DNA from 4 places in the Pantoea sp. YU22 genome. Region 1 is predicted to be linked to each of the others. Evidence: predicted binding sites of a transcription regulator. Region 1 holds the regulator's gene; each other region holds the start of a gene.
The links. Region 1 encodes CRP, which controls carbon source genes, mostly activating them, when cyclic AMP is high. Its sites were predicted from a motif close to ATGTGANNNNNNTCACAT; they were not measured.
Positions count from the first base shown of each region.

Region 1 (7,922 bases):
AATCCCTTCTGCTCGCGCGTGGTGCAAGGCATCGAGGCAGAAGCGGAAGCGCAGGGCTACCATATTCTTCTCTGCAACTCCGCCTCGCAGCTGCGGCGAGAATCCGCCTGGCTCGGTCTGCTGACCGGCAAGGTGGTTAATGGCGTTATCACCATGGATGCGGCCTCTACGCTACAGGATATCGCCGCCCTGATTGGCGACGCGCCCTGGGTGCAGTGCGCAGAATACGATCCCGCCATAGCAGCCTCTTCCGTCGCCATTGATAACCGCGGCGCGGCGCGCGAAACCGTGCGCTATCTGGCAGGCAAAGGCCGTCGCCGTATCGGACTGGTTAACAGCGATATGCGCTACCTCTATTCGCATCAGCGTGAGGCGGGCTATCGCGAAGAGCTGGAACAGCTGGGGCTGCCGTGGCGCGGCGTGGCCTATGCCGAAGAGATTTCATGCGAGGCGGGCAGCCAGGCGCTGCGTCAGCTGTTGCAGCAGCCTGAGCCACCGGATGCGGTGCTGGCGGTGTCGGACGTGCTGGCGGTAGGCGTGGTGCATGCCGCGCTGGAGGCGGGCCTGCGCGTTCCGGAGGATCTCGCCGTCGTCGGCTTTGACGGCATTCCCTTCACTCGCAGCCTGAATCCGCCGCTCACCACCGTTGAACAGCCGATGTATCAGCTTGGCGCGCGCAGCGTTCAGCTTTTGCTGCAGCGTATTCGCCGCCCGACGTCGCCGGTGGTGCGCGATCTGCTGCCGTGGAAGCGCGTCGAGCGCGCCTCCAGCTAGTTCAACGCCAGATAAGCAGCACGCAGGCAGCGGTCAGCAGGCCCATCGCCACATTAAAGAGGGTCCAGGCGCGGCGGCTTTGCAGGATACGGCCAATCAGCGCGCCGAAACCGATCCAGATAATGCCCGCCACCAGGTTAACCAGAAACATGCCAAAGCTGATAGCCATGACCGAATGCAGATAGGCAGCGCCGGCAAGACTAAAGCTCGCGACCGCGCCCAGCGCCATCAGCCAGGCTTTCGGGTTTATCAGCTGCAGCAGGCCGCCCTGCCAGAACGGCATCGGTTTTGGCGGCGCGTCGCCGGTTTCCAGCTTCTCATAGGCGGCAGTGGCGATTTTCCAGGCCAGCCAGAGCAGATAAAGGCTGCCGGCGATCTTGAGGATAAGGTGCAGCGCGGGATAGAGCAGGATCAGGCCGCCGACGCCGAACGCCACCATCAGCAGCATCACCTGCATGCCGATCATAATGCCGACCATTAACGGCAAGGTACGCCAGAAGCCGAAATTGGCGCCGGAGGCGGTGAGTAACATATTATTAGGGCCTGGCGTGATGGCGGCGACCCAGAGAAAACCTAACATTGAAAAAAACAGGCTCAGTTCCATGAACGGGTGCTCCTCACCCCAGACTTGCGACAAACTTAACGAAGCTAACAGTGTGATATGGATCAGACAAGCCCTGGCGGCATGAATTTTACTCCTGACGCGACAGCGGGCTTTATGCCGCCGCGCGCCCTGCGCAATCCGCATCTGCAGACGGTGCTGCCGCGTCTGGTGCGTCGTCGTCTGCTGCTGCGTCCGCACTGGCAGCGCCTTGATTTGCCGGACGGCGACTTCGTCGATCTCGCCTGGAGCGAAGATCCGCAGCAGGCGAGCCATAAGCCGCGCGTGGTGTTGTTTCACGGTCTGGAGGGCAACTTTCACAGTCCTTATGCCCACGGGCTGATGCATGCCTGCCAGCGGCAGGGCTGGCTCGGCGTCGTGATGCATTTTCGCGGCTGCGGCGGCGAACCGAACCGCCTGCATCGTATCTATCACTCTGGCGAAACCGAAGACGCCGCCTTTTTTCTGCGCTGGCTGAAAACGCGCTGGGGCGATGCGCCGACCGCCGCGGTAGGCGTTTCGCTCGGCGGCAATATGCTGGGCTGCCTGCTCGGCAGGCTGGGCGAGGCGGCGCCGCTCGACGCCGGGGTTATCGTCTCTGCGCCGCTGCTGCTGGAGCCGTGCAGTCTGAAGCTTGAACAGGGCTTTTCACGCTTTTATCAACGCTATCTGCTCGATCAGCTGAAAAAGAACGCCGAGCGTAAACTGCGCGCCTGGCCGGGCACGCTGCCGGTAGATTTGCTGCAGCTTAAGGCGCTGCGCCGCCTGCGCGATTTTGACGACGCCATCACCGCCCGCGCCCACGGCTTTCTTGATGCGGGCGACTATTACCGGCGCGCCAGCGCTATGCCGCTGTTAAAAAAGGTGCGTAAACCCTTGCTGATCATTCACGCCAAAGACGATCCTTTTATGACTGATGAGGTGATCCCACTGCCGGAGCAGCTCTCAGCCAGCACCCTCTATCAACTTACGCCGCATGGCGGACACGTTGGCTTTGTCGGCGGCACGCTGCGTCAACCGCAGATGTGGCTCGAACAACGTGTGCCGCAGTGGCTTACACAATGGCTCTCATCATGATTATTCCCTGGCAACAACTCGATCCCGATACGCTTACCAACCTGATTGAAGCCTTTGTGCTGCGCGAAGGCACTGACTATGGCGAGCAGGAGCGCAGCCTGGCGCAAAAAGTCGATGATGTGCGCCGCCAGCTGGAGCGCGGCGACGTCGTGCTGGTCTGGTCGGAACTGCATGAAACTATCAATATTATGCCGCGCAGCGAATTTCGCGGCTGATGCGTCGACGCGCTTTTCGTGTTAACTATGCTCATCGCCCGACTCTACAGGGAGCTTTTCCATGTCAGCACGACATCCGATTATTGCGGTAACCGGCTCCAGCGGCGCCGGCACCACCACCACCAGCCTGGCGTTCCGTAAAATTTTTCAGCAGCTCAACCTGCATGCCGCCGAGCTGGAGGGCGACAGCTTCCACCGCTATACGCGGCCGGAAATGGATATGGCTATCCGCAAGGCGCGCGACTTAGGGCGCCACGTCAGCTATTTCGGTCCGGAAGCCAATGATTTCGGTCTGCTGGAGCAAACCTTTACCGACTACGGCAACGAAGGGAAAGGCCAGTCGCGCAAGTATCTGCATACCTACGACGAAGCCGTTCCCTGGAATCAGGTGCCTGGCACCTTTACGCCCTGGCAGCCGCTGCCGGAAAATACCGACGTGCTGTTCTATGAAGGACTCCACGGCGGCGTAGTGACGCAGCAGCATAATGTGGCGGAGAAAGTCGATCTGCTGGTAGGGGTTGTGCCGATCGTTAACCTGGAGTGGATCCAGAAGCTGGTGCGCGACACCAGCGAACGCGGTCACTCGCGCGAAGCCGTGATGGATTCCGTGGTTCGCTCGATGGAGGATTACATCAACTTCATTACGCCGCAGTTTTCACGCACCCATATCAACTTCCAGCGCGTCCCTACCGTCGATACCTCAAACCCGTTCGCCGCGCGTGAGATCCCGTCGCTGGACGAGAGCTTTGTGGTTATTCACTTCCGCGGGCTGGAAAATATCGACTTCCCCTATCTGCTGGCGATGCTGCAGGGTTCGTTTATTTCGCATATGAATACCCTGGTGGTGCCGGGCGGTAAAATGGGGCTGGCGATGGAGCTGATTATGGCACCGCTGGTGCAGCGACTGATGGAAGGGAAGCAGATCGCCTGACCGGCTGTGGTCGCAGGTGGTCGCAGGTGGTAAGACCGAGGTGGTCGCGGATGGCAAGGCCCGATCGCAAAGACGCAAAAGAGGGCATCCGGAACGCAAAGAGCGGGTGAGATGGGCAGAGGAGCAAAGCGTCCCGCGACAAGGATGTCGCGGGCCGAGCGCGCATGGATGCCTTGAGCGACTTTGCGATCGGCCCATTTCACCCGCGCGAGCTCGTTGCTAAAGGCAACCAGCCTTACAGCTCAATCACCTCATAGCTATGGGTAATCTCAACGCCCTTGCCCAGCATTAACGCCACCGAACAATACTTCTCCGCTGAGAGATCTACCGCGCGCGCCACGGCTTTATCGCTCAGCGCTTTGCCGCTGACCACAAAGTGCAGGTTAATATGGGTAAACAGACGCGGCGCCTCTTCGCGACGCTCTGAGGTCAGCTTCACCTCGCAGTCCGCCACCTCGTTGCGCCCTTTCTGTAAAATAGAGACCACGTCGATGGCACTGCAGCCGCCCGTCGCCATCAGCACCATCTCCATCGGACTTGGCGCTTTATCGCCGGAGTTGCCGTCCATCAGAATCTGATGTCCCGACGCCGACTCGCCGAGAAAGGTTAACCCTTCGACCCACTTCACTCGTGCCTGCATGTTTCCACCTCAAGAATAGCCCGTTTGCCGCCAGAGTACGCGTTCACCTGACAAACAGCAATCCAGAGTAATCCCCCCTTTGCTGAAGCGAGACAACAGAAGACAGTCGGCAAAAGCTGTGCTACAAACAGTGCTGAAAATAGTTCGTTCTGTTAAGGACGAAGACGGGACACATCAAGCGCCTGCCGCAAAATAAGGCCCGAATAATCTCCTTCAGGAGAAACGCTTGAAGCTTTCATCGCCTGGCAGGGAATAATCCCCCCGCGTTTTGGGCACGATTACAACAGAGGATAATAGCGAATGGTTCTCGGCAAACCGCAAACAGACCCTACACTCGAATGGTTCCTGTCCCATTGCCATATTCACAAATATCCATCCAAAAGTACGCTGATTCATCAGGGTGAGAAGGCTGAAACCCTCTACTACATCGTGAAAGGTTCCGTTGCGGTACTTATCAAAGATGAAGAGGGCAAAGAGATGATCCTCTCTTACCTGAATCAGGGTGATTTTATCGGCGAGCTTGGCCTGTTTGAAGAAGGTCAGGAGCGCAGCGCCTGGGTACGCGCTAAAACCGCGTGCGAAGTGGCGGAGATTTCCTACAAGAAATTCCGTCAGCTTATCCAGGTGAACCCGGATATTTTAATGCGTCTCTCGTCGCAGATGGCGCGCCGTCTGCAGGTCACATCGGAAAAAGTAGGCAATTTAGCTTTCCTCGACGTTACCGGACGTATTGCACAAACCCTGCTTAACCTGGCTAAACAGCCAGACGCCATGACGCATCCCGACGGCATGCAAATCAAAATTACTCGTCAGGAAATTGGCCAAATCGTTGGTTGCTCACGCGAAACCGTGGGCCGCATTTTGAAAATGCTGGAAGACCAGAATCTGATTTCCGCACACGGCAAAACCATTGTCGTTTACGGCACCCGCTGATTTCCTCTCACTCACGGCGTGATTTCTCAGTCACGCCGTTACTGCTTTTAGCGAAGTGATGTGGCGTCGAATCATCTATCACCCCGAAGTTAACTATGCCCTGCGGCAGACGCTGGTGCTGTGCATTCCCGTGGCACTCGGCTGGCTGTTCGGCGATCTGCAAAAAGGGCTGCTCTTCTCTCTCGTTCCTGCCTGCTGTAACGTCGCGGGCCTGGATACGCCGCACAAACGCTTCTTCAAACGTCTGATTGTCGGCGGCTCGCTGTTTGCGCTCGGCAGTTTCCTGATCCAGCTCTTAACGCTGAAAGGCGTGCCGCTGCCTGCCGTGCTCTTTGTTCTGCCGCTGCTGCTGGGCGTTACCGGCGAAATCAGCCCTCTGCACGGGCGTTTGCTCTCAGGGACGCTGGTGGCGGCCATCTTTACGCTAAGCCTGATCGGCCGCATGCCGATCTATGTGCCGCCGCTGCTCTATATCGGCGGCACGCTCTGGTATGGACTCTTCAACTGGTTCTGGTTCTGGCTGTGGAAAGAGCAGCCGATGCGCGAAACCCTGAGCCTGATCTACCGCGAACTGGCGGATTACTGCGACGCGAAATATACGCTGCTGACCCAGCTTACCGATCCGGAAAAAGCGTTGCCCCCGCTGCTGGCGCGCCAGCAGAAAGCGGTCGATTTGATTAACACCTGCTATCAGCAGATGCATATGCTCTCCGCCAGCCGCGACAACAGCCATAAACGGCTGACGCGCGCTTTTCAGGTGGCGCTCGATCTGCAGGAGCATATCTCTGTCAGCCTGCATCAGCCAGAGGAGGTGCAGAAACTGGTAGAGCGCAGCCATGCAGAAGCGGTAATACGCTGGAACGCCAACATTATCTCGGCACGACTGCGCGCGCTCGCCGACGCCATTCTTTACCACCAGCTGCCGAGCCGTTTCGATATGGATAAGCCGCTCGGCGCGCTGGAGAAGATCGCCCGTCAGCATCCCGATAACCCGGTGGGCCACTTCTGCTTCTACCACTTCAGCCGCATCGCGCGCGTGCTGCGCACGCAAAAACCGCTCTATCAGCGCGACCTGATGACCGATCGCCAGCGCCGTCTGCCGCTGCTTGCCGCGTTGCGCAGCTATCTGTCGCTGAAGTCCTCTGCGCTGCGCACGGCGGCGCGCTTCGCCGTGATGCTGATGTTCGGCAGCGCGCTGGCGATGCTGTTCGATATCCCCAAGCCCTACTGGATCCTGATGACCATTATGTTTGTCAGCCAGAACGGCTACAGCGCCACGCGGGTGCGGATCCAGCACCGGGCGCTGGGCACCTTCGCCGGCCTGGTGATTGCCGCCGCCTCGCTGCGCTTCGCGGTACCGGAATCGCTGGTGCTGCTGTTTATGCTGGTGGTGACGCTGCTGAGCTATCTGGTGACGCGTAAATATTACGGCTGGTCGATGATCGGCTTTACCGTCACGGCGGTTTACTCGCTGCAGCTGCTGTCGCTAAACGGCGCGCAGTTTTTACTGCCACGCCTGATGGATACCCTGATGGGATGCCTTATCGCCTTTGGCGGCATGCTATGGCTCTGGCCGCAGTGGCAGAGCGGGCTGCTGCGTCAGAACGCCCACGACGCGCTGGAAACCTATCAGGATGCGTTGCGCCTGCTGCTGGGGCCGGAGCAGGAGGCGAAGCAGCTGGCTTATCAGCGTATGAAGGTCAACCAGGCGCATAATGCGCTGTTCAACTCGCTCAATCAGGCGATGCAGGAACCGGGCTTCAATGCGCAATACCTGAAAGATATGCGCTTATGGGTGACGCACAGCCAGTTTATCGTCGAGCATATCAACGCCATGACGATCCTTGCTCGCGAACACACTATGCTGACGCCCGATCTGGCGCAGCGTTATCTGCAGTCATGCGAAATTGCGCTACAGCGCTGCCAGCAGCGGCTGGAGTATGACGGGCCGGGATCGCAGACCAACGTGATGGCGGGCGTAGAAAACATGGATGAAGGCCCCACGACGATTCTGGAGCAGCATGTGAAGCGCATTCTGGAGCATCTGAACGTGATGCACACCATTTCGTCGCTGGCGTGGAGCCAACGGCCGCACCATGGCCGCTGGCTGATAAGGCATCTGCGGAAAAGTTGATCAGGCCGTCAGGACGCTTTCCACCGCGCGGGCAAAGCGCGTCATGCCCTCTTCAATATCGGTGGGTTCAATGACCAGCGATGGCGCAAAGCGGATCACATCGGTTCCCGCCACCAGCACCATCACGCCCTCCGCCGCAGCCGCGTGAAGGATATCGCGCGCTTTACCGGCATGCTGCGGCTTCAGCGCCGCGCCGATCAGCAAACCTTTGCCGCGAATGTCCGTAAAGAGATCATGCTTCGCGTCGAGCGCTTTCAGCGCCGTTACGAACTGCTCGCGACGCGTCTGAACGCCCTGTAGCACCTCCGGCGTATTGATGACATCCAGCGCGGCTTCCGCTACCGCGCAGGCCAGCGGGTTGCCGCCGTAGGTGGTGCCGTGTACGCCCGGCGACATGGCTGAGGCGATCTCATGGGTGGTCAGCATGGCGCTCACCGGGAAGCCGCCGCCCAGCGCTTTGGCGGTGGTGAGAATATCCGGCGTCACACCGTAGTGTTCATACGCGAACAGCTTGCCGCTGCGTCCCATGCCGCTCTGCACTTCATCCAGCACCAGCAGCGCCTGATGCTTATCGCACAGCGCGCGCAATCCCTGCATAAACTCCGGCGTGGCGGGCA
Region 1 is NZ_RYDU01000007.1:16,149-24,070, forward strand. It holds gene EKL29_RS11835 (LacI family DNA-binding transcriptional regulator) at 1-774, shown strand, start outside; gene EKL29_RS11840 (LysE family translocator) at 776-1,378, opposite strand; gene EKL29_RS11845 (hydrolase) at 1,436-2,452, shown strand; gene EKL29_RS11850 (YheU family protein) at 2,449-2,667, shown strand; gene EKL29_RS11855 (phosphoribulokinase) at 2,729-3,598, shown strand; gene EKL29_RS11860 (OsmC family protein) at 3,834-4,238, opposite strand; gene crp (cAMP-activated global transcriptional regulator CRP) at 4,539-5,171, shown strand; gene EKL29_RS11870 (YccS/YhfK family putative transporter) at 5,230-7,305, shown strand; gene EKL29_RS11875 (aspartate aminotransferase family protein) at 7,306-7,922, opposite strand, start outside.

Region 2 (7,922 bases), on a different contig from region 1:
ACAATATTCCGCAATGCGAAGTAATGTCAGTATGCTCGGCAAACTGCTCGGGGATACGATCAAGGATGCACTAGGAGAGAACATCCTCGACCGGGTGGAAACTATCCGCAAACTCTCAAAGTCATCCCGTGCGGGAAATGACACTCATCGCAAGGAACTGCTTAACACGCTGCAAAATCTGTCGAACGACGAACTGCTGCCTGTCGCGCGCGCTTTTAGCCAGTTTCTTAACCTGACCAACGTCGCCGAACAGTATCAGACCATTTCGCGCAGCGGCGATGGCGCGAACCATCCCGAACTGCTGAAAACCACCTTCGATCGCCTTAAGCAGCAGCCTGACGTCAGCGAGAATGATATTCGCGCAGCGATCGAGTCGCTGTCGCTGGAGCTGGTGCTGACTGCGCACCCGACAGAGATCACTCGCCGCACGCTGATCCATAAGCTGGTCGAGGTAAACAGCTGCCTGAAGCAGCTCGATCACAGCGATATCTCAGACTATGAACGCAACCAGATTATGCGCCGCCTGCGTCAACTGGTGGCGCAGGCGTGGCACACCGATGAGATCCGTAAATACCGTCCAACGCCGATCGACGAAGCTAAATGGGGTTTCGCCGTGGTGGAGAACAGCCTGTGGGAAGGCGTGCCTGCTTTTCTGCGCGAGCTGAACGAACAGGTTGAAGAGGCGTTCGGCGTCACACTGCCGGTAGATTTCGTGCCGGTAAAATTCACCTCCTGGATGGGCGGTGACCGCGACGGCAACCCGAACGTTACCGCCACAGTGACGCGCCACGCCATGCAGCTCAGCCGCTGGAAAGCCGCCGATCTCTTTTTACGCGATATCGGCGTGCTGATCTCTGAGCTTTCAATGTCTGAATGCAGCGAAGAGGTGCGCGAGCTGTGCGGCGATCCAGAGGCGATTGAGCCTTACCGTGTCATCCTGAAGCGTATGCGCAGCCAGCTGCTTACGACGCAATCCTGGCTTGAACGCCGCCTGAAAGGCGAGCGTCTGCCGCGCCCGGCCGATCTGCTGGTTTCCAACGATCAGCTGTGGGATCCGCTTTACGCCATTTATCAGTCGCTGCAGCAGTGCGACATGGGCATTATCGCCAACGGTCAGCTGCTGGATACGCTGCGCCGCGTGAAGTGCTTCGGCGTGCCGCTGGTGCGCATCGATCTGCGTCAGGAGAGTACGCGTCATACCGAAGCGATTGCTGAAGTGACCCGCTATCTCGGCCTCGGCGACTATGAAAGCTGGTCGGAAGCGGATAAACAGGCTTTCCTGGTGCGCGAGCTGAATTCCAAACGGCCGCTGCTGCCACGTCACTGGGAGCCGAGCGACGAAACGCGCGAAGTGCTGGAGACCTGCCGCGTCGCTGCTGAGGCGCCGCAAGGCTCTATCGCGGCCTACGTAATTTCCATGGCGAAAACCCCGTCCGACGTGCTGGCTGTGCATCTGCTGCTGAAAGAAGCGGGCATCACCTTCGCCATGCCGGTCGCGCCGCTGTTTGAAACCCTAGACGACCTCAACAACGCCAACGACGTGATGAGCCAGCTGCTGAGCATCGACTGGTATCGCGGTTTTATCCAGGGCAAACAGATGGTGATGATTGGCTATTCCGACTCGGCGAAAGACGCCGGCGTAATGGCCGCCAGCTGGGCGCAGTATCAGGCGCAGGATGCGCTTATCAAAACCTGCGAGAAAGCCGGCATCGCGCTGACGCTGTTCCACGGACGCGGCGGCAGTATTGGTCGCGGCGGCGCGCCTGCCCATGCGGCGCTGCTGTCGCAGCCGCCAGGGAGCCTGAAAGGCGGCCTGCGCGTGACCGAACAGGGCGAAATGATCCGCTTTAAATATGGCCTGCCGGAAGTCACGATCGCCAGCCTGTCGCTCTACACCGCCGCGATTCTGGAAGCTAACCTGCTGCCACCGCCGGAGCCGAAGAAAGAGTGGCACAGCATTATGGACCAGCTTTCGGCGCACTCCTGCGCTATGTATCGCGGCTACGTACGCGAAAATCCAGACTTCGTGCCCTATTTCCGCTCCGCCACGCCGGAGCAGGAGCTGGGCAAACTGCCGCTCGGTTCACGTCCGGCCAAGCGTCGCCCGACCGGCGGCGTCGAGTCGCTGCGCGCCATTCCCTGGATCTTCGCCTGGACACAGAACCGCCTGATGCTGCCCGCCTGGCTCGGCGCGGGCGCAGCGTTGCAAAAAGCGATGGAGGAGGGCCATCAGGATCAGCTGGAAGCGATGTGCCGCGACTGGCCGTTTTTCTCTACGCGTCTGGGAATGCTGGAAATGGTGTTCGCCAAAGCTGACCTGTGGCTGGCGGAATATTACGATCAGCGTCTGGTGGACAAAATATTGTGGCCGCTGGGCAAACAGCTACGCGACCAGCTTGACGCCGATATTAAAGCAGTGCTGACCATCGCCAACGACGCGCATCTGATGGCGGATCAGCCGTGGATAGCCGAGTCGATCGCGCTGCGCAACGTCTACACCGATCCGCTCAACGTGTTGCAGGCGGAGCTGCTGCAGCGTTCACGCGCCCAGGAAGCGCGCGGCGAAGAGGTCGATCCGCGCGTCGAGCAGGCGCTGATGGTGACCATCGCGGGCGTAGCGGCGGGTATGCGCAACACCGGTTAATCTTCCTGACCACTCCCGGGCAGGCCCCCTGCCCGGAAACCTCTGTTCTGCTGCCTGTTTCGCGCTTGCGAGCGTTGTGCCTGGGCGCTACTTTGCTCTATCCTTTAGGACCATTCCTCAGTTATCCACATTCTCATTTACAGGAGTTGCCTTATGGCATCAGGAATTTCTCGCATCTGGATGCGTACCGGCATGTTGCTCGGCGCCGCGTTGCTGGTGCTTAACCTCACCGCGTGCGGCGACAAAGAGGGCGATCAGCGCAAAGCCTTTATCGACTTCCTGCAAAATACCGTCATGCGCAGCGGCGAACATCTGCCAAGCCTGAGCGAAAGTCAGAAGCAGAATTTTGGTAAATATGCAGGCGACTACGCCATTCTTTATGGTTTTTCCCAGCAGGTGAATAAAGCGATAGATCAGGGCATGCGCCCGGTCGTCGATGAGCTGTCGGCGATCCACGTTCCACAGGATTACCTGACGCGCCGCGACGCGCTCCGCCAGGCGAACGGCGCGCTGGTCATTGTGACGCAGCAGCTGGAAAGCGCCAAAATGCAGGCTGACAGCAGCAAAGCCGCGCTTAAGCAGGAAGAGGATCTGAAAAAAGTTTACGACACCGTTTACGATAAAGTCGTGACGCAGCCAGCCAGTCAGCTGGTGCCGCTGCTGCCGAAGCTGCAGGCGCTGAGCCAGGGTGCGGCGCAGGCGGGCGACTTCCTGCAGCAGCAGGGACCGCGCGTGAGCTTCAACAACAATGCCGTTCAGTTCCCGACGCCGGATCAGGTAACGCAATATAACGCCCTGATGAGCACCATCTCCGCCAATGCGCAGGCATTAACGCAGGCACAGACCGCCGTTCAGAGCGGTTTGCAGTAACACCTCTTCCGGGGCGAGCCTCAGGCTTGCCCCGGCTTCTTCAGCCGTCGCTTCCTTTCAGATTTTCGCCAGCCCGATAAGCGCCTCGTCAGGAGTGTGATATGGCGCATTTTTGACCAAAAATAGTTTGTGATCGTAGTCACATAAATGAAACAAACCAACCCCCCATAAACGTGATGTTCTTCACATTTAGGCCGGCTTTGCGGCGAAAAAACAGCCATTGTGTTTTTTTTACACGTTTATTATGTGATCTGACTCACTAAAATGCCCCCTGCCCCCACCCGAATTAGGTGATCTGCATCACACTTAGGCCAACCGCTACGCAGCGTCATATTCGCGTGATAGAGTCCGCGTGCATACAGTAATAGCGACGGCTTGCCGCCGTGCTGGCTTAACAAAAACAAACGCGCTCTCTTATTGCAGCGCGTCTCGATAAGGGGTGGCTTTATGTCCTCATCAGTCAAGGTCAAGGTTCAGAGCTTTGGTCGCTTTCTGAGTAATATGGTGATGCCTAACATCGGTGCGTTTATCGCATGGGGTATCATCACTGCGCTGTTCATCCCAACCGGATGGATTCCTAACGCGACGCTGGCGAAGCTGGTCGGCCCGATGATCACCTACCTGCTGCCGCTGCTGATCGGTTTCACCGGTGGTCGTCTGGTTGGTGGCGATCGCGGCGGCGTGGTCGGCGCGATCACAACAATGGGCGTGATCGTCGGCGCCGATATGCCGATGTTCCTTGGCTCAATGATTGCCGGTCCGCTGGGCGGCTGGGCGATCAAATCTTTCGACCGCGCCGTTGACGGTAAAATCAAAAGCGGCTTCGAAATGCTGGTCAACAACTTCTCTGCCGGCATTATCGGCATGTTGCTGGCGCTGCTGGCGTTTCTGGCTATCGGTCCGCTGGTAGAAGGTCTGTCGCATATTCTCGCCGCAGGCGTCAACCTGATGGTGCAGCACAACCTGCTGCCGCTGACCTCGATTTTTGTTGAGCCGGCGAAAATCCTGTTCCTCAATAACGCCATTAACCACGGCATCTTCTCGCCGCTGGGCATCCAGCAGGCAAGTGAAGCGGGCAAATCAATCTTCTTCCTGATTGAAGCAAACCCAGGCCCGGGTATGGGCGTGCTGGTCGCTTATATGCTCTTTGGCCGCGGCAGCGCTAAACAGTCTGCGGGCGGCGCGGCGATCATCCACTTCCTCGGCGGTATTCACGAAATCTACTTCCCGTACGTGCTGATGGCACCGCGTTTGCTGCTGGCGGTAATTCTGGGCGGCATGACCGGCGTCTTTACCCTGACGCTGCTTAATGGCGGTCTGGTCTCTCCGGCTTCTCCAGGCTCAATCCTGGCCGTGCTGGCGATGACGCCGAAAGGTGCCTACTTCGCCAACATCGCGGCGATTATCGCGGCCTTTGCCGTCTCCTTCGTCGTCTCCTCTATTCTGCTGAAAACCAGCAAAGTTAAAGAAGAAGACGATATCGAAGCGGCGACTAAACGCATGCAGGAGATGAAAGCGCAGTCTAAAGGCCAGGCAGTAGCGGGCGCGCCGGTCGTAGCTGACGCCAACAGCGTTGATGTCAGTCATGTGCGTAAAATCATCGTCGCCTGTGACGCCGGCATGGGTTCCAGCGCGATGGGCGCTGGCGTGCTGCGTAAGAAAGTGCAGGATGCGGGACTGACGAATGTCTCTGTCACCAACAGCGCGATTAACTCGCTGCCGGGCGATGTCGATCTGGTGATTACCCACCGCGACCTCACCGAACGCGCAATGCGTCAGGCACCGCAGGCGCAGCATATCTCGCTGAATAACTTCCTCGACAGCGCGCTCTACACCAACCTGACCGATCGCCTGATTGCGGCGAACCGTAGCGTAGCGCACCGCGAAACCGTACAGACCGCGCTGGCGGACAGCTACGACTCCAGCAACGCCCATCTGTTCAAACTGGGCGCGGACAACGTCTTCCTCGGCCTGAGCGCCAGCAATAAAGAGCAGGCGATCCGCTTCGCCGGCGAGCAGCTGGTGAAAGGCGGCTACGTTCAGCCGGAATATGTGGAAGCGATGCTGGCGCGTGAACAGCTCACCCCAACCTATCTGGGCGAGTCAATTGCGGTGCCGCATGGCACAGTGGAAGCGAAAGATCGCGTATTGAAAACGGGCGTGGTGTTCTGTCAGTATCCGCAGGGCGTACTGTTCGGCGAGGATGCGGATGACGTGGCGCGTCTGGTCATTGGCATCGCGGCGCGTAACAATGAGCACATCCAGGTCATCACCAGCCTGACGAATGCGCTGGACGACGAAAGCGTCATCGAGAAGCTGGCGCACACCAACAGCGTGCAGGAAGTGCTGGATCTGCTGTCGGGCAGCCCGGCGACCGCCTAAACGTCCTGCGTGATTTTCCCTGGGGCGGGTAAGCCCGTCCCGATTTCCGGGGCGGGCATGCCCGCCCCATCGTCATTTGATATGGGTCAATATTATGAAAGCGTTACATTTTGGAGCAGGTAATATCGGTCGTGGTTTCATCGGCAAACTGCTGGCGGATGCAGGCATTGAGCTGGTGTTTGCCGATGTCAACCAGGTGGTGCTGGATGCACTGAACGCGCGTCATGAATATCCAGTACATGTGGTTGGCGAGCAGGCAAAAGTGGAAATCGTGAAGGGCGTCAGCGCCGTCAACAGTACCAGCGACGATATTATCGCACTGGTGGCGGACGTTGATCTGGTGACTACCGCAGTCGGCCCGCAGATCCTTGAGCGCATCGCGGGCAGCGTGGCGAAAGGCCTGGCGAAACGTCAGGAAGCGGGCAACGACCGGCCGCTCAATATTATCGCCTGTGAAAACATGGTGCGCGGCACCAGCCAGCTAAAACAGCATGTGCTGAAAGCGTTGCCGGAGCAGCACCACGCCTGGGTCGAGCAGCATGTCGGCTTCGTCGACTCTGCCGTAGACCGTATCGTGCCGCCGTCCGAAGCGGGCAGCAACGATCCGCTGGAAGTGACTGTTGAAACCTTCAGCGAGTGGATTGTCGATAAAACCCAGTTCAAAGGCGAGCTGCCCACTATCGCAGGTATGGAGCTTACCGATAACCTGATGGCTTTCGTCGAGCGCAAGCTCTTTACCCTGAACACCGGCCACGCGATTACCGCCTATCTTGGCCAGCTCGCCGGACATCAGACTATTCGCGACGCTATTCTGGATGAGAAAATCCGCGCGGTAGTCAAAGGCGCAATGGAAGAGAGCGGCGCAGTACTGATCAAGCGCTACGGCTTCGACGCCGACAAGCACGCCGCCTATATCGAGAAAATCCTTGGCCGCTTCGAAAATCCTTATCTGAAGGATGACGTGGAGCGCGTAGGCCGTCAGCCGCTGCGTAAGCTGAGCGCGGGCGATCGTCTGATTAAGCCCACGCTGGGCACGCTGGAGTATCAGCTGCCGAACGCGAATCTGGTGCAGGGTATCGCCGCCGCAATGCACTACCGCAGCGCACAGGATCCGCAGGCTCAGGAGCTGGAAGCGCTGATTAACGAAAAAGGCCCACAGGCGACGCTGGCGCAGGTATCGGGTCTGGATGCCGATAGCGACGTAGTGGCGGCGGCGGTCAGCGCGTACAACGCGATGGCATAACAGTCGCGTGTTGGTCACGCACAAGCGGTACGGGCGCAGCGACGCTGCGCCCGTTGAGGGTATCAGAATTCTGCAGGCGACAATGGAAGAGAAGCAAGCTTTTGAAAACCGGGTGCTTGAGCGCCTGAACGCCGGACGTTCGGTGAGAAGCTTCCTGATCGCTGCCGTCGAACTGTTGGCTGAAGCAGTCAATCTGCTGGTGCTGCAGGTATTTCGCAAGGACGACTACGCGGTGAAATATGCGGTTGAGCCGCTGCTGCTGGGCGATGGTCCGCTCGGCGAGCTGCCGGTGCGCCTCAAGCTTATCTACGGTCTGGGCGTTATCAACCGCCATGAGTATGAAGATTGCGAGCTGCTGCTGGCGCTGCGCGAAGAGCTGAATCACGATCAGGGCGACTACCGTTTTACTGACGATGAGATACTCGGCCCGTTCGGCGAGCTGCACTGTGTGGTTGCGTGGCCGCCGAAACCGGACTTTCATCCCGACGACGCCGAGCTGCGTGCCATGCAGCAACAGCGCTATCTGCAGATGGTGCGCTCGACCATGGTGCTCTCTCTGACTGAACTCATCTCGCGCATCAGCCTGAAACAGGCGTTCAAACGTCCCGGCGCCTGAGATTCAGGCGCCCCGCTCCATCGACGCGCGCGAATCTGTGCCGCTTTTCGTGTATCCTTTGCCTGTTTTCCACAACGAGTTTTCGCCATGAAAGAGCAAGAAAAAGCCGAGATTAAACGTCTGAGCGATCAGCTGGACGCCCTGAACCGCAAAGAGCCGCAGCTGCT
Region 2 is NZ_RYDU01000011.1:15,255-23,176, forward strand. It holds gene ppc (phosphoenolpyruvate carboxylase) at 1-2,644, shown strand, start outside; gene EKL29_RS15255 (DUF3053 domain-containing protein) at 2,798-3,514, shown strand; gene EKL29_RS15260 (PTS mannitol transporter subunit IICBA) at 3,962-5,896, shown strand; gene mtlD (mannitol-1-phosphate 5-dehydrogenase) at 5,991-7,139, shown strand; gene EKL29_RS15270 (MltR family transcriptional regulator) at 7,222-7,755, shown strand; gene EKL29_RS15275 (YibL family ribosome-associated protein) at 7,843-7,922, shown strand, end outside.
Region 2: a site for CRP is predicted at 3,686-3,703, ahead of EKL29_RS15260 (PTS mannitol transporter subunit IICBA). Genes of this name have one in related genera too.

Region 3 (7,922 bases), 180 kb from region 1:
CGGCACCGACATCGGCGGCGCGCCGACCGAGGCTTTGCCATATACCTTCGCCATATGCTGGCGTACCACGTCTGGATTCTCGGTGACGAGGAAGGAGCCGCCTACCGGGAAACCGGCATAACCGCTGACTTCCGGAATACCGCTTTTCTGCAGCAGCGGCAGCGCCGCGCCGCCCGCGCCGATAAAGACGTTTTTCGCCGTCAACACGCGTTTCTCGCCGGTGGCCAGCGCATGCAGCGTGACCTGCCAGCGGCCGTCACTCAGGCGTTTAAGATCGTGCACTTCCTGACGCAGACGCAGGCGGAAGCCAGGGTGCTTCTCCAGCGAAGCGATCAGCTGGCGCGTCACTTCGCCGAAGTTGACGTCAGTGCCCATTTCCGTCCAGGTCGCCGCCACTTTCTGTCGGCGATCGCGTCCTTTCATTACCAGCGGGATCCACTCGGCAATCTGCTGCGGATCTTCAGAGTAGGCCATGCCGCGGAACAGCGTGCTTTTCTGCAGCGCCTGATAACGCTTGCGCAGGAAAGCTACGTTCTCTTCGCCCCAGACAAAACTCATATGCGGCGTGCTGTTAATAAAACGTTCAGGCGAATGAAGACGCCCCTTCTGAACCTGATACGCCAGGAACTGACGGGAAATCTGGAAGGATTCATTGATCGCCAGCGCTTTGCTGATGTCGATGCTGCCATCCGCCTTTTGCGGCGTATAGTTTAGCTCCGCCAGCGCGGCATGGCCGGTACCGGCATTATTCCAGCCGTTAGAGGACTCTTCCGCCACGCTCTCGAGACGCTCGACCATTTCAATGGTCCAGTCCGGCTCCAGCTCCTGTAGCCAGGCGCCTAACGTCGCGCTCATCACGCCAGCGCCGATCAGCAGCACATCAACGTCTTTACGCTCGGACATCTGTGGTTTTTCCATGCCAGTGGCGCTCATTGCGAGCGTAAGGCTTAAAGCTGTCTTGCACATGAGGCGACATCTCCTCTCTCTGTTGACCTGATGCTCAACAGGTTCGCAGGCAAAATAGCCGCGCTTCTTGGGAACGCGTTGCGCTATTTCTCAAAGGTTAAGACTCAGGTTCGTTTAAGCGGGATGCAGGTTAACTGCACGTTATGCTTTGTCCATTGAATATAACATTCTCGCCTCTGAATTAAACATTTGTTTATTTTTTAAATGCAGAAATGATTCAGCATAAGAATTAATCATCTCAGGCTGGCGGCTATAAGGAATTTTTTACCGAAAACTCAGCAGGTTAACCGAATATGATGTTGCGTAAATGCACAATGACAGTGCAAGACAGGAAATGGAGAAGAATTCGCCTTATTTTATAAGCTTTTGATTTGAATGGTGTAAGCAGAAAGAGAACGATAAAGAATTTTTTATGAGGCGGGGTTTTTCAGCCGATCCTGTAAAAATAATGTTACATTTTTGTGATTCTTAACTGCCCGCTTCGGCGCAAAAACCGCCACGGGCAGGCCAGAGCATCAGGGACGAAACCAGCGGCGATAAATAAAGCGGATGACGTAAAACTCGATCGCGCCCAGCAGCAGGAACCACACGCAAAAAATCAGGGTGTAGAGCTGGTTGATATCCTGCAAGTGCAGCCGTTGCGTCAGGCTTTTAGCCATAGTCAGACCGAAATTCGGCGCGGGCAACAGCAAAGCAGAAAGAAAGCCAAGCAGCAAAATGCCGCCGGGAATAATCAGGGATTCAAAGGGGTTTTTCATCAGCAGGTTCCGCATTAATCAGCGCGGCTATTTTCCGGTAATCCGCGGCAGGGTTCAATCCCCGTGGTTGCTGTAGGGCCGCGTACCATTTTTATCCTGAGAAAAGGCTTAAGTACCATTAACTTAGCGGTAAAACATAGCGAACGATAAAAGTTATAGCCTTTGCTATACTTAAACCCATGATTTTCTTGTCTTTTTATCAGGCAGGATGCGTGTTAGACTGCGCGCTCTTTTACCAGACTGAACCTTTATTGCGGTAAAAAGCGGGTTTCTGAACGCTTTTTACCCTGACATTAGCCATTATGACTTTTATCGCAACCCTGATCCTTGCCTTCGGAATGTCGATGGACGCGTTTGCCGCTGCGTTAAGCAAAGGCGCGGCGTTGCATCGCCCCGGATTCAAAGAGGCGCTGCGCACCGGTCTGATTTTTGGTGCCATTGAAGCGCTGACGCCGTTAATTGGCTGGGCCGCAGGGCTGGCCGCCAGCCGCTATGTGATGGCCTGGGACCACTGGGTCGCCTTCTTTCTGCTGGCGTTCCTCGGCGGCCGCATGATGATGGAAGGTTTTCGACAGACTGCGACGGCTGAGCCGTGCGAAGCGCCGCAGCGCCATGGTTTTATGGTGCTTGCGACCACCGCGGTCGCCACCAGTCTCGATGCGCTGGCGGTCGGCGTCGGTCTGGCCTTCTTGCAGGTTAATATCATCGCGACGGCGCTAACCATCGGTATGGCGACGACGATCATGGCGACCACGGGCGTGCTGGTTGGCGGCTTAGTCGGTCCTGTACTGGGCAAGTGGGCGGAAGTGCTCGGCGGGCTGGTGTTGATTTCAATTGGCTGCACCATCCTTATCCAGCATCTCAATCTCTTCTCTTAACGCCTTGCGCAGAAAATTAATACTGTTTTTGTGATCTGCTTCAAAATTTATTGCCTGTAAAATGCACAAAAGCTATACTTTCACTGCATTTATTCAACAAATTTTGAATCAGGTGATCTATGAAACGCTTAGTAAAATACGTCTTCCGCGCTTACGTTGAGACCTTCAAATACGTTCCCCCCGGCGCAATGTACTAATCTGCTGCCAGCAGCGCCTGGCATCGCGGGCAGCTCATAACCCGTGATTATCATCTCGCTTCAGACCGTGCTGAACTGTTGCTGTGTCATGCGGTCTGCGCTCCGTCGACAGATCGGATGAGCGAAAGTCTGTACGATTTTTATCTTATCTTTTGCTAACCTGCGCGCGAATTTTCCTATAACAACGAGGCAGTAATGCAGCTTTGCAGTTTTTATCTTCCTGACCAGGCAAGAAAAAGTTTTGGCATCGTGCGTGAGAACGGCGTGGTAGATGTCGGATTGCGCCTGGGCGCGCAGTGCCCGGATTTGAAAACCTTTCTTGAACGTTCTTCCATGGCTGACCTGGCCGCTTTTCGCGAGATGCCGGCTGACTACGCTTTTTCCGCACTGCAGTTCCTGCCGGTGATTGAAAATCCAGGCAAAGTTTTCTGCGTCGGCATGAACTACGCCGACAAGCGCAAAGAGTTCTCCGAGACCCTGGATGCCCCTACGCTGTTTATTCGCTTCGCCGACTCGCTGACCGGACACGACCGGCCGCTGCTGAAGCCAGCGACCACCAGCGAATTCGATTATGAGGGCGAGCTGGCGGTTATCATCGGCAAACCTGCGCATCAGGTAAAAGCGGCGCAGGCGCTGGAATATGTCGCCGGCTACAGCTGTTTTATGGATGCGACGGTGCGCGATATGCAGTTTACCTGGTTCACCGCCGGGAAAAACTGGCCGCAGACCGGCGGCTTCGGGCCGTGGATGACCACTGCCGAAGCTGTCGGCGATCCGCAGGCGCTGGCGATTAAAACCTTCCTGAACGGTCGCGAAGTGCAGAACGACACCACCGGCAGCATGGTGCACAAGGTGGCGAATATCATCGAATATATTTCCGCTTTTAGTCCGCTCTCGCCGGGCGACGTCATTTTCACCGGCTCGCCGGGCGGCGTCGGTAAGAAACGCACGCCACCGCTGTTTATGTTCAGCGGCGACGTGGTGGAAGTGGAAATCGAAAAGATTGGCCGCTTGCGCAACGTGATCGCCTGATCCCGCTGCTGGCTGCGATTGTGCCCGATCGCAGCCTCTTCTTTTGTACCGCACCACAACTTTCCCCCGTCTCGCCTGCTGGTCACGCTTTCGCCGCCTACACTGAAGTAACACAACCATTTTCAGGAGTGGGTAATGAGGCGGAAGGAAAAACCGACGCGCTGGAAAAGCGGCGCGCTGCTGGCCGGGCTAGGGCTGGGCGCAGCGGCAACCTGGTGGGGCGTTCAGCAATGGCGACGTTTAAAGCAGACGCCGCCCGTTTCGCCGCGCAGTCACCATGCGGGACTGGCCGGCTATTTTCAACAGGTCGGTGAGTGGCGCATGTTTACCCGCGTCACGCCCAATGACGCGCCCGGTCTGCCGCTGGTGCTGGTGCACGGGCTGGTGATGTCGGGCCGCGCGATGGAGGAACTGGCGCTGGCGCTCGGCAATAATTACCGCGTTCTGGTGCCGGATCTGCCTGGATTTGGTGCCAGCGCGTTGCCGCCTTCCGCGCCGACGCTGTCGGTTGACGAGCAGGCCGACGCGCTCTGGGAGTGGCTGCAACACAATCAGCTGTCGCGCGCCATCTGGATAGGCAACTCCTTTGGCTGCCAGATCCTCGCTGCGCTGGCCGTCAGGCATCCTGACGCGGTGGCAGGGTTAGTGCTGCAAGGGCCAACGGTAGATCGTCACGCACGCAGTCTGGTGCGTCAGGCCTGGCGCGACTGGCGCAACGGCCGCCTTGAGCGGCACCGTTCTCCCGCATCGCTGGCGCGCATCGACTATGCCAAAGCCGGACTCTGGCGCGCGCTGCAAACCATGCGCGCGATGCTGCACGATCGTATCGAACAGCGCCTGGCTTACGTCAACGCACCGACCCTGCTTCTGCGCGGCTCGCGCGATGCGGTTTCGCCTGCGCGCTGGGTAGAAGAGCTGGGCGCGCTGCTGGCGCGAGGCGAGATAATGACGCTGCGCGGCGGCACCCATATGCTGCACTATGTTTATCCCTGGAGTTTCTGCCACGCCATTCGCCCGTTCCTGGCGCGCATTCAGCAGGAGAATCAGCATGAGTAAACCACCGAAGGGCATCGCCCGCTTCGACTCCGCCGCCGCCATGCTGATGGCGCTGGCCCACGCTCTGCATGACAAACCCTTCGACAGCCCAAGCCAGTCGCCGATGCTGGACCGCCTGCTCCCTTCGCTCAATCGTCTGCCGACCCGGCTGAAAGAGTGGGGCTACGCCATTGGCGGCATGGCGGAGGGGATCAGCGAAGCGCAGGCAGGGGATCTCGACGTCGAAGGCATTGCCGAGTGGATGGTGAGCGAATATCCGGAGCGTGACTATCCTGCCGCTTTTATCGGCTCATCGAACGGCGCGCTGACGCATCTTGCCGCCGCGATGGGCGCGCCCTGGCTGCCGCAAACTTTTCTCTGTCCGGTGCGTTCCCTTAATAACGATCCTGACGACGCGCAGGCGGGATTCGAGCAGGGCAAAGCAGTGGCGGCGGCGCTGCTGGCTGCCTGGCCGCGTCTGGCGGTGCACCATATGCAGGATCCGAATCAGGACAGGCTGATGCTCGATCAAATGAGCTATTTCCGTCTGAAGCTGCGCGCGCTGCCGCTGGCGTTTAATGAATTCCTGATGCGCAGTTTGCCGGATAAAAGCACCCTGTTCGTCAACCACTGCACGCGCCAGTGGCCGGTGACGCGCACCAGCGATCGCTCTTTCTTTCAGTTCGGCGCGCTGGGCGGCGCGACGGAGAAAGAGTATCTGCAGGGCGGCGGGCGCGTGGCGGAATTTCTGGCGCGCTACGGCAGCGATCGCAGCCGCTGGAATGCGCCCGCGCCAACCGATAATGTGCCGGAAGCGGAGTGGGGGCTGGATGAATATATCAAAGCGCCGTTAAAAAGGATGGCGGCCGACCGGAACTGGCAACTGCTGGAGATACGCTATCAGGACCCCGAAGCGTTGAGTTTCGTGGTGGCAGAGATCTACCGTGACTGGTATCTGGCGGCGGGGATCCACGCCACGCGTCTGACGGTCGATAGTTTCCTGCTGATGGACCCCTGGTGCACCATGCGCCAGCATGCCATTCCCTTCTGGCTGGTGTTCGGCACCGAGCCCTCAGCAGCAACGCTGTCTCGTTTTCTGGATCGCCAGCCGCGCTATCGCGATATCGATATGATGCTCTTTTCGCACGGCACGGAGAGCATCGGCATCGCGCCTGTCGAACGCTGGCGGCAATTGCTTGACCGCGCCACGCACGCCGGGGATTTTGTCGGCGTGGATACCGAGCGTTTCCCACACGATTTCGCCACTTTTGCCCGTTTTGACACCGCGCTGCGGGAACGCGCGCCGCTCTTTGCGCCGCCGCCGCCGCTCAGCGTAGAGAAGGTGATCGGCGGCATTGAGCGCTATGGTGCGCGCCACGGCGTGACGCTGCATAAGCTGAACTAGCCGGGCGAATGCCCGGCTCTGTGATTACGCGCCGTCGGTAATGGGCTTACGCACCAGGACCAGATAGGCGAGCGCGCCAGCCACGGCGATACCCGCGCAGATCATCAGCGCGAGGCTGAACGACTTAGTAGTATCCAGCACCCAGCCGGTGATGACCGGCGTAAAAGAGGCGAATACAAAACTGGCGAAGTTCTGGATACTGCCCACCGACGCGGTCATGCGTGCCGTGACGTTAGCGTGGATCAACCCCCAGCAGGAAGTGCCCGCAAAGTGGATGCAGAACAGCGCCATACCGATCAGCGTTACGGCGCTGGTGGTGTCAGTGGCGCGCGTCACGAAGGCGGTAAAGGCTGCCGACAGCAGCATGCCGGAGATAATGCAGACCTTCCGGGTTTTTACCGCGTCGAAGCCGCGACGCACCAGCGCATCCACCGCATAGCCGTTGAGCAGCATGCCCGCTGCGCCAAACAGGAACGGAATCGCCGCCAGCAGGCCGGTGCTTTTCAGATCCAGATGGTAGGTCGACTGCAGATAACCAGGCAGCCAGGCGATGTAGAGCCAGGCGGTATAGTTGATGCCGCTAAAACCGATCATCATGCCCCACATAGTGCGCTGCTTAAACAGGCCGCGCCATTCAGCGAAGCTCAGCGGCTCCTTGCGCGACGCGACGCTTCCCGCCTGCAGATAATGGATCTCCTCTGCGCTGAGGGTATTGTTGTCGCGGTCGCGATAAAGCATGTACCAGCCAATCGCCAGGAACATGCCGAGCACGCCAATGGTAATAAACATGCCGCGCCAGCCGAACGCCAGCATCATCGCGGCCAGAACCGGCGGCGCCACCGACAGCCCAATCATCGAGGCGGCGTTAAAGAAGCCCATCGGCATGCCGCGATCTTTAATGTTGAACCAGTCGTTGATGACCTTTACGCCGCACGGGTTCATCGGCGCTTCGCCGATGCCGAGACCGATACGCACCAGAATAAACTGGGTAAAGTTATGCACCAGCCCGGCGGCCGCCTGAAACAGCGACCAGAAAAACATCCCGATGCCTAACATAATGCGCGGGCCTTTACGGTCCAGCAGCGCGCCGCAGGGCAGCTGCGCCAGACCATACGCCAGCGAAAAGGCGGAGAGCAGCATGCCGATCTCCGTGGCGTTCAATCCCAGCTCCTCGCGGATCGTCATGTTGGCGACCGAGAGCGAACTGCGGTCAAGATAGTTGATGATGGCTGCGCACAGCAGCAGCAGCATGGCGGTGATCTGAATCTTGCGAATGCGCGGCGAGCGCACGATGTCGCTGCGCGCGGGCACATACTCCTGCCCTGGTTGCCCATCGGCAGCCGGGTTTTTAGCATCGCGAGTTGAGGTATTTTCCATGGCTTACTCCCGTAGCGGGGTCGTTATCGTCATCTGATGTCAAAGAACATAGCGGCCCAGCGGCCCGCCATGAGTTGCAGTCGAGACTAGAAGCAATGCAGCCATGATGTTGCGAAGTTGTTTCTGATTCGTGCGGAAGCTAATGCTTTGCGGTTTTTAATCGGTTTTTAATTGTACTGGCGAATAGAGCGTGCCATCGACGAGCGCGACGTGGCGAGGTGGTTATGCAATGCCAGCAGCGCATCGACATCCTGGCGGCTGATAAGCGCGGAGA
Region 3 is NZ_RYDU01000007.1:191,645-199,566, reverse strand. It holds gene mqo (malate dehydrogenase (quinone)) at 1-966, opposite strand, end outside; gene EKL29_RS12675 (DUF1158 domain-containing protein) at 1,482-1,724, opposite strand; gene mntP (manganese efflux pump MntP) at 2,027-2,602, shown strand; gene azuC (stress response protein AzuC) at 2,722-2,799, shown strand; gene EKL29_RS12660 (fumarylacetoacetate hydrolase family protein) at 2,995-3,831, shown strand; gene EKL29_RS12655 (alpha/beta fold hydrolase) at 3,967-4,887, shown strand; gene EKL29_RS12650 (hypothetical protein) at 4,880-6,271, shown strand; gene EKL29_RS12645 (MFS transporter) at 6,296-7,648, opposite strand; gene EKL29_RS12640 (GntR family transcriptional regulator) at 7,816-7,922, opposite strand, start outside.
Region 3: a site for CRP is predicted at 2,631-2,648, ahead of azuC (stress response protein AzuC). Genes of this name have one in related genera too.

Region 4 (7,922 bases), on a different contig from region 1:
GTCAGCGGTTTGACCTCCAGCGGCACCCGGCCAGCATCCAGCGGCCTGTCATCGTCCGGCGCGCGCTGCGCCAGCAATTTTGTGATGCGCTTGAGCGGACGTAGCTCTCGCCATACCAGCACGAGCAGCAACAACAGCATCAGCGGCAGCGCGATTAGCCAGGGCAGGATGCTGCTTTTCACCAGCGTTTCCGCCATGTCGTCACGGTACTCCCACTCCTGGCCTACCACGATTCGGTGTTGTCCATCCGGCGTCGTCAGCCAGACAAAACGCCAGGCGTCGTCGTCATCGGTGAGTTGTCCGTCGTGGAATCCCTGCGCGTCAGCGTCGAACGGCAGCATTCTGCCGTTTTCGCCGTCGTTCAGTACCGGTTTGCCGTCGCGGGTAAAAATCGCGAAGGCGAGGGCGTCGTCATCCTGATTGCCGCGATGCTGGCGCAGCAGCACCTTATTCTTCGGCAACGCGGCGCTGTCGGGCGCGGCAAGGTCAAGCGCCATCAGCCGCTTAGCGAACAGCAGCTGTTGCGTATCGAACAGCTCGTTGATGGTGGCGCGCGTCTGTAGCCAGACGCTCAGGCTGGCGCTGCCCCAGCAGAGGCCGAGCAGCAAGACAAAGCCGATGCCGAGCCGGAGAAACAGGCTCATTCCGCTTCTCCCAGAATATAACCGACGCCGTGTACGGTGCGGATAAAGGCGGTGCCGAGCTTTTTACGCAGGTGGTGAATATGCACTTCAACCGCGTTGCTGGAGACGTCGGCGTCCCAGCTGTAGAGCTTCTCCTCAAGCTGGCTGCGCGTCAGCACGCGGCCAGGATTGCGCAGGAAGAGTTCCAGCAGCGTCAGCTCGCGGCTCGTTAAGGTCAGAGGTTCGCCATCCAGCGTAACGCTGTGGCTTGCGGGCTGCATAACCAGCGTGCCGTGGCGCAGTTCTGGCTGTAGCTGGCCGTGACGGCGACGGATCAATGCCTGCAGCCGCGCCGCCACTTCGGCCAGCGCGAAGGGTTTACAAAGGTAATCGTCAGCGCCGAGCTGCAGACCTTCGACACGCTGATCGAGGGCGTCGCGTGCGGTCAGGATCAGCACCGGCACCTCCGCGCCCTGCTGTCGCCAGGCGCGCAGGATATCCAGTCCATCGCGCTGCGGCAGCGATAAGTCGAGGATTACTGCGTCCCAGGGCGCGGCATGGAGCGCGGCGAACCCTTCGTCGCCGGAGACAAACCAGTCAACGCTGAAGCCCAGCTTGCCCAGTCCGGCCTTGATGCCGTCACCAATCAGCCGATCATCCTCAATCAGTAAAATGCGCATAATCTCTCCTTAATCCGCAAAGGCTTTATACGAAGCAGAACGGCGCTTGTACAGGCGATATCGCGACTTTTCGCCTTTTTTTGCCCCTTAAGATCCTGTTAAGAACTGGCTGTTTTAATAAGGGCGTACACAAGAGACATTCATGGAAAAGAGGTGAAAAGATGAAAAAGCATGCCGCACTTTTAGCTATCCTGGCGCTGGCTACCGCGCCGGTTTTTGCCGCCGCGCAGGGCGGATTCGTCGATGCGAATGCGCCTGCAGCCCAGGCGAAACAGGGAGGTTTTCAAAACGATCAGGGCAGCGTGGTGACCGTTAAGCAGGCGGAAGAGATGAAAGATGACAGCTGGATCACCGTACGCGGCCAGTTGGAGAAGCAGATCGGCGATGAAGATTATCTGTTCCGCGACGCTACCGGCACCATGAAAGTAGAGATCGACCACAAGCGCTGGGATGGTCTGACTATTACGCCGAAAGACCGCGTTGAGCTGACGGGCGAGCTGGACAAAGATTTCAACAGCATTGAACTTGACGTCAAACGGGTACGCAAAGCGCCCTGATACTTTCCACACAGGGCCGTTTCAGCGGCCCTTTTTTCCGCCTAAGCCAAATTCTCGTCAGCGCGCGCGAAACGTTTCGATGACGATCACACTTCTCGATCTCCCTCGTTGAGTTACTGCCGCCATTTCATACACTGCCGCTAGCGAAACGTTTCGCTCTGGAGCAAAAAATGAAAAAAGGTCGCCTGTTAAACGCTGAACTCTCTTACGTGATTGCCCGCCTGGGCCATACGGATACGCTGACTATCGCCGATGCCGGTTTACCGATCCCGGCGGGACCGCAGCGTATTGATCTGGCGCTTACGCCGGGTACGCCCGATTTTATGCAGGTGGTGGAAGCCGTCACGCTGGAGATGCAGGTGGAAAGCGCCCTGATGGCGGAAGAGATCAAGCAGCACAATCCGCAGCTCCATAGTGAACTTCTCGCCGTGCTCGAAGCCTTGCAACAGCACCAGGGAAACAGCATTGCAGTGCATTACATCAGTCACGAACAGTTCAAACAACAGACTCAACGCAGTCAGGCGGTCATTCGCAGCGGAGAGTGCTCTCCGTTTGCGAATGTCATCCTGAGCGCTGGCGTCACCTTCTGAGGCCGTTATGCAACCCTTATTACAGCTCCAGGGGATTGAGAAGTCCTTTCCCGGCGTAAAGGCGTTAAAGAGCGCGTCGCTGGCGGTCTATCCAGGACGCGTAATGGCGCTGGTAGGCGAAAACGGCGCCGGTAAGTCCACCATGATGAAGGTGCTGACCGGCATCTATAGCCGCGATGCAGGTTCGCTGCGCTGGCTCGGCGAGGAGACTACCTTCAGCGGCCCCAAAGCGTCGCAGGAAGCGGGCATCGGCATTATTCACCAGGAGCTGAACTTGATCCCTCAGCTGAGCGTGGCGGAAAACATCTTCCTGGGTCGCGAGTTCGTTAACCGTTTTGGCCGCATCAACTGGAAGCAGATGTATGCCGAGGCGGATGCGTTATTGAAGCGCCTCAATCTGCGCTTTAACAGCCACAAGCTGGTGGGCGATCTGTCGATCGGCGACCAGCAGATGGTGGAGATCGCTAAGGTACTGAGCTTTAAGTCGCAGGTGATCATCATGGATGAGCCGACCGACGCGCTTACCGATACCGAAACGCTGTCGCTGTTTCGCGTTATCAACGAGCTGAAGGCGCAGGGCTGCGGCATTGTTTATATCTCTCACCGCATGAAAGAGATCTTTGAGATTTGCGATGACGTCACGGTCTTCCGCGACGGCCAGTTTATTGCCGAGCGTCCCGTAAACACGCTCAGCGAAGAGGGCCTGATCGAGATGATGGTGGGGCGCAAGCTGGAAGATCAGTATCCGCGCCTCGACCAGGCGCCGGGCGAAATCCGTCTCAAGGTTGAAAACCTCAGCGGACCGGGCGTGCACGATGTCAGCTTCACGCTGCGCAAAGGCGAAATTCTTGGCGTGTCCGGGTTAATGGGCGCCGGACGCACCGAACTGATGAAGTTGCTCTATGGCGCATTGCCGCGCAGCAAAGGCCGTGTCTGGCTCGACGGGAAAGAGATCGCGACGCGCGCGCCGCAGGACGGGCTGGCCAGCGGCATCGTCTATATCTCTGAAGACCGCAAACGCGACGGACTGGTGCTCGGCATGTCGGTGAAAGAGAACATGTCGCTGACGGCGCTGCGCTATTTCAGCCGCGGCGGCAGTCTGAAGCATGCCGCAGAGCAGCTGGCGGTAGGCGATTTTATTCGCCTCTTCAATATCAAGACGCCCTCGATGGATCAGGCTATCGGTCTGCTCTCTGGCGGCAATCAGCAAAAAGTGGCCATCGCGCGCGGGCTGATGACGCGTCCCAACGTGCTGATTCTGGATGAACCGACGCGCGGTGTTGACGTCGGCGCGAAAAAAGAAATTTACCAGCTTATCAATCAGTTCAAGGCCGAAGGGCTAAGCATCATCCTGGTTTCATCTGAGATGCCGGAAGTGCTCGGCATGAGCGACCGCATCCTGGTGATGCATGAAGGCCGTTCAGGCGGCGAATTTACCCGTGAGCAGGCGACGCAGGAATCTTTAATGGCGGCAGCCGTAGGCAAGCAACACAGCGAGGATTTAGTTGTATGAGTACTCAAACCTTACCGTCCAGCCGTCGCTGGTTCAGCAAAGCCTGGCTGATGGAGCAAAAATCGCTGATTGCGCTCATTGTGTTGATCGCGGTGGTAGCGAGCCAGAGCCCCAACTTTTTCACCGTAGCGAACCTGTTCAATATCCTGCAGCAGACCTCGGTCAACGCCATTATGGCTGTTGGTATGACGCTGGTGATCCTGACTTCCGGCATTGATCTCTCGGTGGGATCGCTGCTGGCGCTAACGGGCGCGGTAGCCGCTTCGCTGGTGGGTATGGAAGTGAACGCGCTGGTGGCAGTGGCGGGCGCGCTGGCGCTGGGCGCGGCGATTGGCGCCGTTACCGGCACTATTGTGGCGCGCGGCAAGGTGCAGGCCTTTATCGCCACCCTGGTGATGATGCTGCTGCTGCGTGGCGTCACGATGGTCTACACCGACGGCAGCCCGATTAATACTGGCTTTAACGACAACGCCGATCTCTTCGGCTGGTTCGGTATCGGCCGCCCGCTGGGCATTCCGACGCCGGTGTGGCTGATGGCCGTTGTCTTCCTGCTCGCCTGGTACATGCTGCACCACACGCGTCTCGGCCGCTATATCTACGCGCTGGGCGGCAATGAAGCGGCGACGCGCCTCTCCGGCATTAACGTAAACCGCGTAAAAGTGATCGTCTATGCCCTGAGCGGCATGCTGGCGGCGCTGGCGGGCACCATTGAAGTCGCGCGCCTCTCTTCCGCGCAGCCGACGGCGGGGACCGGCTACGAGCTGGACGCTATCGCGGCGGTGGTGCTGGGCGGCACCAGCCTGGCAGGGGGCAAAGGGCGCATTATGGGCACCCTGATCGGCGCGCTGATCCTGGGCTTCCTTAATAACGGCCTGAACCTGATGGGCGTCTCTTCCTACTACCAGATGATCGTAAAAGCGGTGGTAATCCTGCTGGCGGTACTGGTGGATAACAAAAGCAGTAAATAACTCTGACCTTTACACAGGATGAAATGATGAAAAAGTTGACCGCACTGGCAGTGATCCTTGGCGCGACCTTAAGCGCCAGCGCAATGGCGAAGGATACCATCGCGCTGGTGGTCTCTACGCTGAATAACCCCTTCTTCGTCTCGCTGAAAGAGGGCGCGCAGAAAGAGGCTGACAAACTGGGCTATAACCTGGTGGTGCTGGATTCGCAGAACAACCCGGCAAAAGAGCTGGCTAACGTGCAGGATCTCACCGTGCGCGGCGCCAGACTGCTGCTGATCAACCCAACCGATTCCGATGCGGTCGGCAACGCGGTGAAAATGGCGAACCAGGCGAATATTCCGGTGATCACGCTGGACCGCGTGGCGGCGCAGGGCAAGGTGGTAAGCCATGTCGCCTCCGACAACCGTTTCGGCGGTAAAATGGCGGGCGACTACATTGCTAAACGCCTGGGCGACAGCGCGAAAATTATTGAACTGCAGGGCATTGCAGGAACCTCTGCGGCGCGCGAGCGCGGCGAAGGCTTTAAGCAGGCCGCCGATGCGCATAAATTCCAGGTGCTGGCGAGCCAGCCGGCGGACTTCGATCGCACTAAAGGCCTGAACGTGATGCAGAACCTGCTGCAGGCGCATCCGGACGTGCAGGCGGTATTTGCGCAAAATGATGAAATGGCGCTTGGAGCGTTACGCGCATTGCAAACCGCCGGGAAATCTGATGTCGTGGTAGTCGGCTTTGACGGCACCGCCGACGGCGTGAAAGCGGTCGAAGGCGGCAAGCTGGCGGCGACAGTCGCTCAGATGCCGGATAAGATCGGCATGATTGGCGTTGATACCGCTGATAAAGTGCTGAAAGGTGAAAAAGTGCAGGCCATCAATCCCGTTGACCTGAAACTGGTTACCAAATAACTCAAAGAAAAGCAGGGCAATGCGCCACCCTTAAACCGGTGGCGCACTCTTTCTGGATCACACCCTATGAGCAAAAGCGCAAAACTGGCCGTTCTCGGCAGCATTAATGCTGACCACATTCTTAACCTCGCGCACTTTCCCCGTCCCGGCGAAACGGTGATCGGGGAGCAGTACACCGTTGCGTTTGGCGGCAAAGGGGCGAACCAGGCGGTTGCCGCCGGACGGGCTGGCGCAGATATCGCCTTTATCGCCTGTCTTGGCAATGACGCCATCGGCGAACGTATCCGCGCACAGCTGACGCAGGACGGTATCGATGCCGCCTCGGTTGAGACCATCAGCGGCGAACCGACTGGCGTGGCGATGATTTTCGTCAATGGCGAAGGCGAAAACAGTATCGGCATCTGCGCTGGTGCCAATGCGGCGCTGACGCCCGCCTGCGTGACGCGTCATCAGCAGGTTATCGTTAACGCCTCGGCGCTGCTTATGCAGCTGGAGTCGCCGCTGGAAAGCGTATTAGCCGCGGCGAAGATTGCTCGCGCCCATCAGACTCAGGTCATCCTCAACCCCGCCCCGGCGACGCCGCTTGATGATGAGCTGCTGGCGCTGGTGGATATCATTACGCCTAATGAAACCGAAGCGGAAAGCCTGACCGGCATTGCCGTTACCAGTGATGAAGAAGCCGCTCGCGCCGCTGAGGCGCTGCACGCTAAAGGCATTGGTACGGTACTGATTACGCTGGGGCGCCGCGGCGTCTGGCTGAGCGAGCAGGGCAAAGGCGAACGCATTGCCGGTTTCACGGTGAAAGCGGTAGATACCATTGCCGCAGGCGATACCTTTAACGGCGCGTTTATTACGGCGCGGCTGGAGGGCAAAAGCCTGCATGAGGCGGTGCGCTTCGCCCATGCAGCGGCGGCTATCGCTGTCACGCGTCCGGGTGCGCAGCCCTCTGTGCCGTGGCGCGCGGAAATCGACGATTTTTTACTTCAGCAGAGTTAAGCCTTGGCTACCATGAAAGATGTCGCCCGCCTGGCGGGCGTCTCCACCTCTACCGTCTCGCACGTTATCAACAATAACCGTTTTGTCAGTGAGGCGGTGCGCGAGAAGGTCGATCAGGCAATCAGCACGCTGAACTATGCGCCCTCGGCGCTGGCGCGCAGCCTCAAGCTTAACCAGACGCATACGATCGGCATGTTGCTGACGACCAGCAGCAACCCTTTTTACGCCGAAGTGGTGCGCGGCGTCGAAAACAGCTGCTATGAGCGCGGCTACAGCCTCATTCTTTGTAATACGGCTGGCGACGAAGATCGCATGAATCGCAGTCTGGAAACGCTGCTGCAAAAGCGCGTCGACGGGCTGCTCATTATGTGTACCGAAAGCCACCTGCCGTCGGCAGCTATTCTTAACCGCTATCCTTCTATTCCGACCGTCATGATGGACTGGGCACCGTTTGAGGGGCGCGGGGATATTATTCAGGACAATGCGCTGCTGGGTGGCGAAATGGCGACGCAGCATCTGATTGATACCGGTTATACGCGCATCGCCTGCATCTCCGGTCCGCTGGATAAAACCCCGGGGCGCATGCGTCTGCAGGGCTATTACCATGCAATGGAGAAGAATGGCCTGGCTATCCCGCCTGGCTATGTGGTTAACAGCGACTTTGAGTTTCAGGGCGGCTATAGCGCCATGAAGCAACTGCTGGCGCTGGCATTACCGCCGCAGGCGGTTTTTACCAGTAACGATGCGATGGCGGTCGGCGTTTATCACGCGCTGTTTGAAGCGGGGTTGCGCATTCCGCAGGATATCGCGGTGATGGGATATGACGATATTGAGCTGGCGCGCTATCTGACACCGCCGCTGTCTACCATCCATCAGCCGAAAGATGAGCTGGGCCAGCTGGCGATAGATACGTTAATCCATCGCCTGAGCGATCCCGACGCCAGCCAGCAAACCCTGGTGCTGACGCCGGAACTGGTGGTGCGCGCTTCGACCTAAGCGGTTTTTTTCTTTTTATCGCGGTTGGTGATGAGATGACGGCCATCGCCGGACCGCAGCAGCGCGAAGGTAAAGGCCGAGATCACCGTTACGATGC
Region 4 is NZ_RYDU01000011.1:120,088-128,009, forward strand. It holds gene qseC (quorum sensing histidine kinase QseC) at 1-644, opposite strand, end outside; gene qseB (quorum sensing response regulator transcription factor QseB) at 641-1,303, opposite strand; gene EKL29_RS15720 (YgiW/YdeI family stress tolerance OB fold protein) at 1,465-1,860, shown strand; gene rbsD (D-ribose pyranase) at 2,031-2,450, shown strand; gene rbsA (ribose ABC transporter ATP-binding protein RbsA) at 2,458-3,963, shown strand; gene rbsC (ribose ABC transporter permease) at 3,960-4,931, shown strand; gene rbsB (ribose ABC transporter substrate-binding protein RbsB) at 4,958-5,833, shown strand; gene rbsK (ribokinase) at 5,900-6,829, shown strand; gene rbsR (ribose operon transcriptional repressor RbsR) at 6,842-7,825, shown strand; gene mdtD (multidrug transporter subunit MdtD) at 7,822-7,922, opposite strand, start outside.
Region 4: a site for CRP is predicted at 1,935-1,952, ahead of rbsD (D-ribose pyranase). Genes of this name have one in related genera too.